2 linked regions of the Variovorax paradoxus genome follow. The protein of the gene in region 1 interacts with the protein of each later gene in a pairwise test. Links are inferred from orthologs where the notes say so. Each region holds a gene or a part of one and is shown in the gene's direction. Other genes may lie near its edges.

Region 1 (3,915 bases):
GCGGCCGGGGCTGGCGCTCATGCACAAGCTGCGCGGGCTGTTCTTCGTGAACAGCTACGTGAAGCCGAAGTTCCTCACGCACGACCCCGCGCGCATCGAGAGCTACACGAACGACCCGCTGATCTCGCGCCCCATCGCCGTCAACATCCTGCTGGGCCTGTACGAGGCGGCCGACCGCGTGGTGGCCGACGCCAACGCGATCACGCTGCCGGTGCAGCTGCTCATCTCGGGCGCCGACTGGGTGGTGCACCACAAGCCGCAGCACCAGTTCTTCGACCGGCTGGGCAGCGCCGTGAAGACGAAGACGGTGCTGCCGGGCTTCTTCCACGACACGCTGGGCGAGAAAGACCGGGAGCCCGCGGTGGCGTCGATCCGCGAATTCATCCTGCAGCGCTTCGACGAGCCGGCCGTGCCGGTCGACCTGCGCGAGGCGCACCTGAGCGGCCACACGGCCGACGAATCGCGCGCGCTGGCCGAACCGCTCTCGCCGCTGTCGCCGCGCGGCGCCTACTGGGCGATCACGCGCGGCGGGCTGCGCGTGGGCGGCGCGCTGTCCAGCGGCGTGGCGCTGGGTCACGCCACCGGCTTCGACTCGGGCAGCACGCTCGACTACGTCTACCGCAACCAGCCGCAGGGCAAGGGCGCGCTGGGCCGCTCGGTCGACCGCACCTACCTCGACTCCATCGGCTGGCGCGGCATCCGGCAGCGCAAGGTCCACGTCGAAGAGCTGCTGCGCATCGCGATGGAGCGGCTGGTCGAGATGCACCGCGAGGTGCGGCTCATGGACATCGCGGCCGGCCATGGCCGCTACGTGCTCGACGCGGTGCTGGCCAGCCCGGTGAAAGCCAGCTCGGTGCTGCTGCGCGACTACAGCGACATCAACGTGCGCGACGGCACGGCCCTGATCGCCGAGAAGGGCCTGGAAGACGTCGCCCAGTTCGTGCAGGCCGACGCCTTCGACCGCATGAGCCTTGCGAGCGTGACGCCGCGGCCCACGCTGGCCGTGGTGTCGGGCCTGTACGAGCTGTTCCCCGACAACGAGATGGTGCGCCGCTCGCTCGCGGGCGTGGGCGACGCGGTGGAAGACCGCGGCTACCTGGTCTACACCGGCCAGCCGTGGCACCCGCAGCTCGAAATGATCGCCCGCGCGCTCACCAGCCACCGCCAGGGCGAAGCCTGGGTGATGCGCCGGCGCACGCAGGCCGAGATGGACCAGCTGGTCGAAGAGGCGGGCTTCCGCAAGATCGACCAGCGCGTGGACGAGTGGGGGATCTTCACGGTGTCTCTGGCGGTGCGCGTCGCGCAATGACCGCCCGGCTGGCGCCCCGGCCGTGGAAACGCGCCGCCGCGTGGCTGGTGTTTCTGGGGCCGCTGTTCTATGCGACCTACGGCTTCGCCAACTGGTGGGCCACCACGCGCGCCAGCGTGCCGTCGATGGCCTTCGACTGGGAGCGGCAGCTGCCCTTCTGGGCCTGGACGATCTTTCCGTACTGGACCATCAACGTCTTCTACGCGCTATCGCTGTTCCTGGCGCGCGACCGCCACACGCTCGACCGGCATGCGCTGCGGCTCGTGAGCGCCACGCTCATCGCCTGCACCTGCTTCATCTTCTGGCCGCTGCACTTCAGCTTCGGCCAGCCGCCGGTGGAGGGCGCGCCGGCCTTCCTGTTCAACGCGCTGCGCGGCTTCGACCAGCCCTACAACCAGGCGCCCTCGCTGCACATCGCGCTGGCCGTGATCCTGTGGGACTGGTACCGGCGTTTCATCCGGCCGCTGTGGGCGCGGCTGGTGCTGCATGTGTGGGCCTTCGCGATCTGCGCTTCGGTGCTCACGACCTGGCAGCACCACTTCATCGACATCCCGACCGGCGCGCTGCTCGGCATCTTCTGCGTGTGGCTGTGGCCGATGGCGCGCCGCGTGTCGATGCTGCGCGCATGGCGCCTGGCGCGCGATCCGCAGCGGCTGAAGCTCGCGGGCTTCTACGCCGTGGGCGCGGTGCTGTGCCTGTTCGCGGCGCTGGCGACGGGCGGCGTGGCGCTGTGGCTGGCGTGGCCGGCGGCAGCACTTGCGCTGGTGTCGCTCAATTACCTCGGCTTCGGCGCGCGCGGTTTCCAGATGGACGGCCACGGCCGCATGGGCTGGGCGGCGCGCTGGCTGTTGGCGCCCTATCGCCTGGGCGCGGCCTTCAACGTGTGGCTCTGGACGCGCAAGCTGCCGGCCTCGGTCGAGGTGGTGCCGGGCCTTTGGCTCGGCCGGCGCCCCACGCAGGCCGAATGGCTTGCCGCCGGCCAGCCGAGGCTCGTGAGCCTGTGCGCCGAGCTGCAACTGCCGGCCGGTGTGCCGCCCACGCATGCGCGCTGCGTGCCGCTGCTCGACCTCGTGGTGCCGCCGCCCGTGCGCCTGCGCCGCGCGGCGGCCGTCATCGAAGGCCAGCGCCGCGCGGCAGTGGCCGACGGCACGGCCGTGTGGGTCTGCTGCGCGCTGGGCTTCTCGCGCAGCGCCGGCGCCGTGATCGCCTGGCTGGGCCGCGACCACGGTCTGGCCCACGCCGAAGACACCGTGCGCCGCGCACGCCCCCAGATCGTGCTGCACGCCGCCTGGCGCACCGCACTCGACCCCCTTGGAGGACCCTCGCGCCATGACTGACAACGAACGCGCCACCTGCACCACCCTGGCCGGCCTGTTGCGCGCGGCGGCCGTGCTCGCCTTCCTGGGCCTTGCGCTCACCTGCATCGCGGCGCTGGTGCTGGCGCTCACGCTGCGCGGGCTGTCGAACACCGCCATCCTGGCTTTTGCGGGGGTGATGGTGCTGGGCGTGATCGAACGCTACTTCGCCTTCCGGCTGCGTCTGGACCAGGCGCTGTTCGAAGGCCTGGCCAACGGCCAGATCGCCACGCTGGGCGCGCTGGACAACGCGCTCTCCGTGCTCGGGCTGCGTGACCCGCCGCCGCACCCCAGTGCCCGCGCGCTCGCCGACCGCGTCCAGGGAACCCGCCAACTCATGCAGCGCCACGCCATCGTGATCGCCTGCCAGAACGCGCTGTTCCTGCTTGCCCTCATGACACAGGAAATCGCTTGAACAACAACGACAACGGCACCAACAAGAACGACAGCAGCGACGACAGCGCCCGGCCCGGTGCCATCGTGCGCCGCGGGCTCGCGGTGGTGGCGGGCCAGCTCATCATCGGCGCGGCCGGCCTGCTGACCGGCGTGCGCGCGATCTGGTCGGGCACCACGCCCAAGGCCGAGCAAACGCTGTACTTCGCCAACCACACGAGCCACGGCGACTTCGTGCTGCTGTGGGCCACGCTGCCGTCCGACCTGCGCGCGCTCACGCGGCCCGTGGCCGGACAGGACTACTGGGAGGCCTCGAAGCTGCGCAACTTCATCGGCAAGGACGTGTTCAACGCGCTCATGATCCGCCGCGACGGCTCGGGCCAGGGCGGCAACCCGGTCGACCAGATGAAGGAGGCGCTGGAAGGCGGCGACTCGCTCATCATGTTCCCCGAGGGCACGCGCAACACGGGCGACGACATCCTGCTGCCGCTCAAGAGCGGCCTCTTCCACCTGGCGCGCGCCTGCCCCACCGTGCGGCTGGTGCCGGTGTGGATCGAGAACCTCAAACGCGTGCTGCCCAAGGGCACGCTGGTGCCGATTCCGCTGGCCTGCACGGTGCGCTTCGGCGCGCCGATCCAGCTCGAAGAAGGCGAAGACAAGGTCGCCTTCCTTGCCCGCGCGCGCACCGCCATGCTCGACCTGCGCCCCGAGTACGACCGCATCGAGACCAACGGAGGGACCGCCTCGTGATCGAACTCTCTCCCTTCGCCTGGACCACCTTCAAGCTCTTCGGCGGCGTCTTCGGTGTGCTGGTGCTCGCCTCTTCGATCGGTGCGCTGCTCAAGTGGCGCGTGGCGC
Region 2 (3,457 bases), 2.0 Mb from region 1 along the record:
CTTCAGGCTGAAGAACGCCTTCACATTGCGCACGTTGGCGTCGGCCGTGAACAGCCGCTGCGTCAGCGCGCCGTAGCCGGGCATGTCGCGCGCCACCACCACCAGCACGAAATCGGGCCCCGGCGACACGCGCCAGCACTGCTGCACCGCATCGTCCGCGATCACGCGGGCCTCGAAGGCGTCGAGCGCGGCGGCGTCCTGCCGGTCGAGCGAAATCTCCACCACCGCCTGCAGGCCGTGGCCCAGCACCGCGGCGAGGCGGTCGGGCGAGAGCAGGGCGACCTGGCGCTCGATGAGTCCCTCCTGCCGCAGGCGCTGCACGCGGCGCAGGCAGGTCGGCGGCGAAATGCCCACCTCGGCCGCCAGGCGCTGGTTGGTCTGCGAGGCGTCCTGCTGGAGCGCGTCGAGCAGCTTGAGGTCGATCGCGTCGAGGGAGATTGATTCCATATCGGTTGGAATTATGGAATAAAACTCCATCTATAGGTTTGAATGAAATAAAACTCCAAAACTGTGGGAATTTAGACGCCTTATTTCCCCGATGGCTCCCTACCATCGAGCCCTTCTGTTCTTCAAGACAAGGTACTCCCTATGTGCGGCATCGTCGGCGCAGCCTCCCATCGCGACATCGTTCCGGTCCTGGTCCAGGGCCTTCAGCGGCTCGAATACCGCGGCTATGACTCCTGCGGCGTCGCGGTGCATGCCGGCGGCCTGAGCCGTGCGCGCACCACCTCGCGCGTGGCCGAGCTGCTGACTCAGGTGCGCGACGACAAGATCGAAGGCCTCACCGGCATCGCCCACACGCGCTGGGCCACCCACGGCGCACCGGCCGTGCACAACGCGCATCCCCACTTCAGCCACGGCCCCGGCGCCGATGCGCCCGCCGCGCGCCCGGGCCGCATCGCGCTCGTGCACAACGGCATCATCGAGAACCACGAGCCGCTGCGCGCCGCGCTCGAAGCCAAGGGCTACGTGTTCGAGAGCCAGACCGACACCGAGGTCATCGCCCACCTCGTCGACAGCCTCTACAACGGCGACCTGTTCGAAGCCGTCAAGGCCGCCGTGCTGCAGCTGCACGGCGCCTACGCCATCGCCGTCATCTGCCGCGACGAACCGCAGCGCGTCATCGGCGCGCGCGCCGGCTCGCCGCTGATCCTCGGCGCGGGCAAGGACGGCACCGAGAACTTCCTGGCCAGCGACGCGATGGCGCTGGCCGGCGTGACCGACCAGATCGTGTACCTCGAAGAAGGCGACGTGGTCGATCTGCAGCCGGGCAAGTACTGGATCGTCGACAAGAACCACAAGCCCGTCACGCGCACCGTGCGCACCGTGCACGCCCACAGCGGCGCGGCCGAGCTGGGCCCGTACCGCCACTACATGCAGAAGGAAATCTTCGAGCAGCCGCGCGCCATCGGCGACACGCTCGAAGGCGTCGAAGGCATCGTGCCCGAGCTGTTCGACGGCATCGGCCAGGACGGCGCCACCGGCGCCAGCGCGCACCGCGTGTTCCAGGACATCGACAAGATCCTCATCCTGGCCTGCGGTACCAGCTACTACAGCGGCTGCACCGCCAAGTACTGGCTCGAGAGCATCGCGAAGATTTCCACGCAGGTCGAGATCGCCAGCGAGTACCGCTACCGCGACTCCGTGCCCGACCCCAAGACGCTGGTCGTCACCATCAGCCAGTCGGGCGAAACCGCCGACACGCTGGCCGCGCTCAAGCACGCGCGCTCGCTGGGCATGGAACAGACGCTGACCATCTGCAACGTCGCCACCAGCGCCATGGTGCGCGAGTGCAAGCTGGCCTACATCACGCGCGCCGGCGTCGAAATCGGCGTGGCCTCGACCAAGGCCTTCACCACGCAGCTCGCGGGCCTGTTCCTGCTGACGCTCGCCATCGCACAGGCCAAGGACCGCCTGAGCGCCGTCGACGAAGCGCGCTACCTGAAGGAAATGCGCCACCTGCCCGTCGCGCTGCAGTCGGTGCTCGCGCTCGAGCCGCAGCTCATCGGCTGGGCCGAAGACTTTGCGCGCAAGGACAACGCGCTGTTCCTCGGCCGTGGCCTGCACTACCCGATCGCGCTCGAAGGCGCGCTCAAGCTCAAGGAAGTGACCTACATCCACGCCGAGGCGTATGCCGCCGGCGAACTCAAGCACGGCCCGCTCGCACTCGTCACGAGCGAGATGCCCGTGGTCGCCGTGGCACCGAACGACGCGCTGCTCGAAAAGCTCAAGAGCAACCTGCAGGAAGTGCGCGCCCGCGGCGGCGTGCTCTACGTGCTGGCCGACGGCGACACGCAGATCGCCAGCGGCGAAGGCCTGCATGTGATCCGCATGCCCGAGCACTACGGCGCGCTGTCGCCGCTGCTGCACGTGGTGCCGTTGCAGCTGCTGGCGTATCACACGGCGTGTGCGCGTGGGACGGACGTGGACAAGCCGCGGAATCTCGCTAAAAGCGTGACGGTGGAGTGAGGGCGCGCGGGGGCGCGCAACTGTTCGCACCTATCCAAGTTTTCGAATGCTAAAACTAACTTTGTTAGTTTTAGCCAAGCGATTCAAGCACCATGCGAATTCAACGAGATCAGGTAATCAGTTCAGCGTTGGCCCTCCTTGCGGAAGACGGAATAGAGGGCTTGACTCTGCGAAAGTTGGCGCTGGCGTTGCAGATCCAAGCGCCCTCGCTCTATTGGCATTTCCCCAACAAGCAGGCGCTGATCGACGGGATGGCAGACGCTCTGGTCGAGACGGTTGCGCGCGACATTTCTCCGACGCAGCCGTGGGACGATCAAGCCCGCTTGATAGCGCGCGAGCTCCGTCAGGCTTTGCTGGCTCACAGAGACGGGGCTCGCGTGTTCGCAGGGACCTACGTGGTGACAGACAACGTCTTGCGCACCAGCGATGCCTTGATCGGCGCTTTTGTTCGATCCGGTGCGAGCGCGCATCGTGCAGCCAATGCAAGTCTGAGCTTGCTGTATTTCATCCTTGGTTTCGTCATGGAAGAGCAAGCACTGGGGATCGACAGCACCATGGATGTGGCCGTCCGAAAAGATGCCTTCTTTCAGTTGGCGCAGAGCAAGTATCCGCATTGCTGGGAAGCACGCCACACATTTTTCAGCGAGGACTTCGATAGCCGATTCAGTGACGGCATCGACCTTTTCATCGCAGGGTTCAAGTCCACGCTCTAGCTTGTCGGACGCGTGCCACCCGCTCCGACGTTATCTATGCCCCGCACGCAGGCCATGGGGCACGCCCGCCTCTTTACGCAGAAACCGTCCAGGCCATCAGCGATACGATTGATCAATCTAACGTCGTTAGATAAAATAGTCTATCGCCGTTAGTTGGATGGATCCTCATGCGTATCGATAGCACTCAGTTCCCCTTGGTCTGGATGTCCTCGGATATTTCAGCCAGCGACTGGGAAGTTGACCTCAACGCACTCATCGCTCGCGGCGAGAGGTTC

What was found. Proteins that work in one complex are often made in the same cells at the same time.
Region 2: the proteins of GFK26_RS10870 (region 1) and glmS interact in binary tests that used the Escherichia coli proteins (3 or more experiments, as listed by UniProt). The link is inferred for Variovorax paradoxus from one-to-one orthologs.

The regions. Positions count from the first base shown.
Region 1 is NZ_CP045644.1:2,369,684-2,373,598, reverse strand. Bases 477-3,475 are described here. They hold GFK26_RS10870 (phosphatase PAP2/dual specificity phosphatase family protein), read left to right. Parts: upstream 477-1,305; coding sequence 1,306-2,646; downstream 2,647-3,475. Other genes in these bases: GFK26_RS10860 (lysophospholipid acyltransferase family protein), read left to right, coding at 3,142-3,475; GFK26_RS10865 (hypothetical protein), read left to right, coding at 2,639-3,079; GFK26_RS10875 (bifunctional alpha/beta hydrolase/class I SAM-dependent methyltransferase), read left to right, coding at 477-1,309. Outside these bases: more of GFK26_RS10875, read left to right, coding at 1-476; more of GFK26_RS10860, read left to right, coding at 3,476-3,807; GFK26_RS10855 (phosphatidate cytidylyltransferase), read left to right, coding at 3,804-3,915.
Region 2 is NZ_CP045644.1:390,879-394,335, reverse strand. The notes cover bases 162-3,028. They hold glmS (glutamine--fructose-6-phosphate transaminase (isomerizing)), read left to right. Parts: upstream 162-588; coding sequence 589-2,469; downstream 2,470-3,028. Other genes in these bases: GFK26_RS01715 (TetR/AcrR family transcriptional regulator C-terminal domain-containing protein), read left to right, coding at 2,562-3,028; GFK26_RS01725 (Lrp/AsnC family transcriptional regulator), read right to left, coding at 162-447. Also shown: more of GFK26_RS01725, read right to left, coding at 1-161; more of GFK26_RS01715, read left to right, coding at 3,029-3,182; GFK26_RS01710 (hypothetical protein), read left to right, coding at 3,350-3,457. UniProt on the Escherichia coli protein: Catalyzes the first step in hexosamine metabolism, converting fructose-6P into glucosamine-6P using glutamine as a nitrogen source.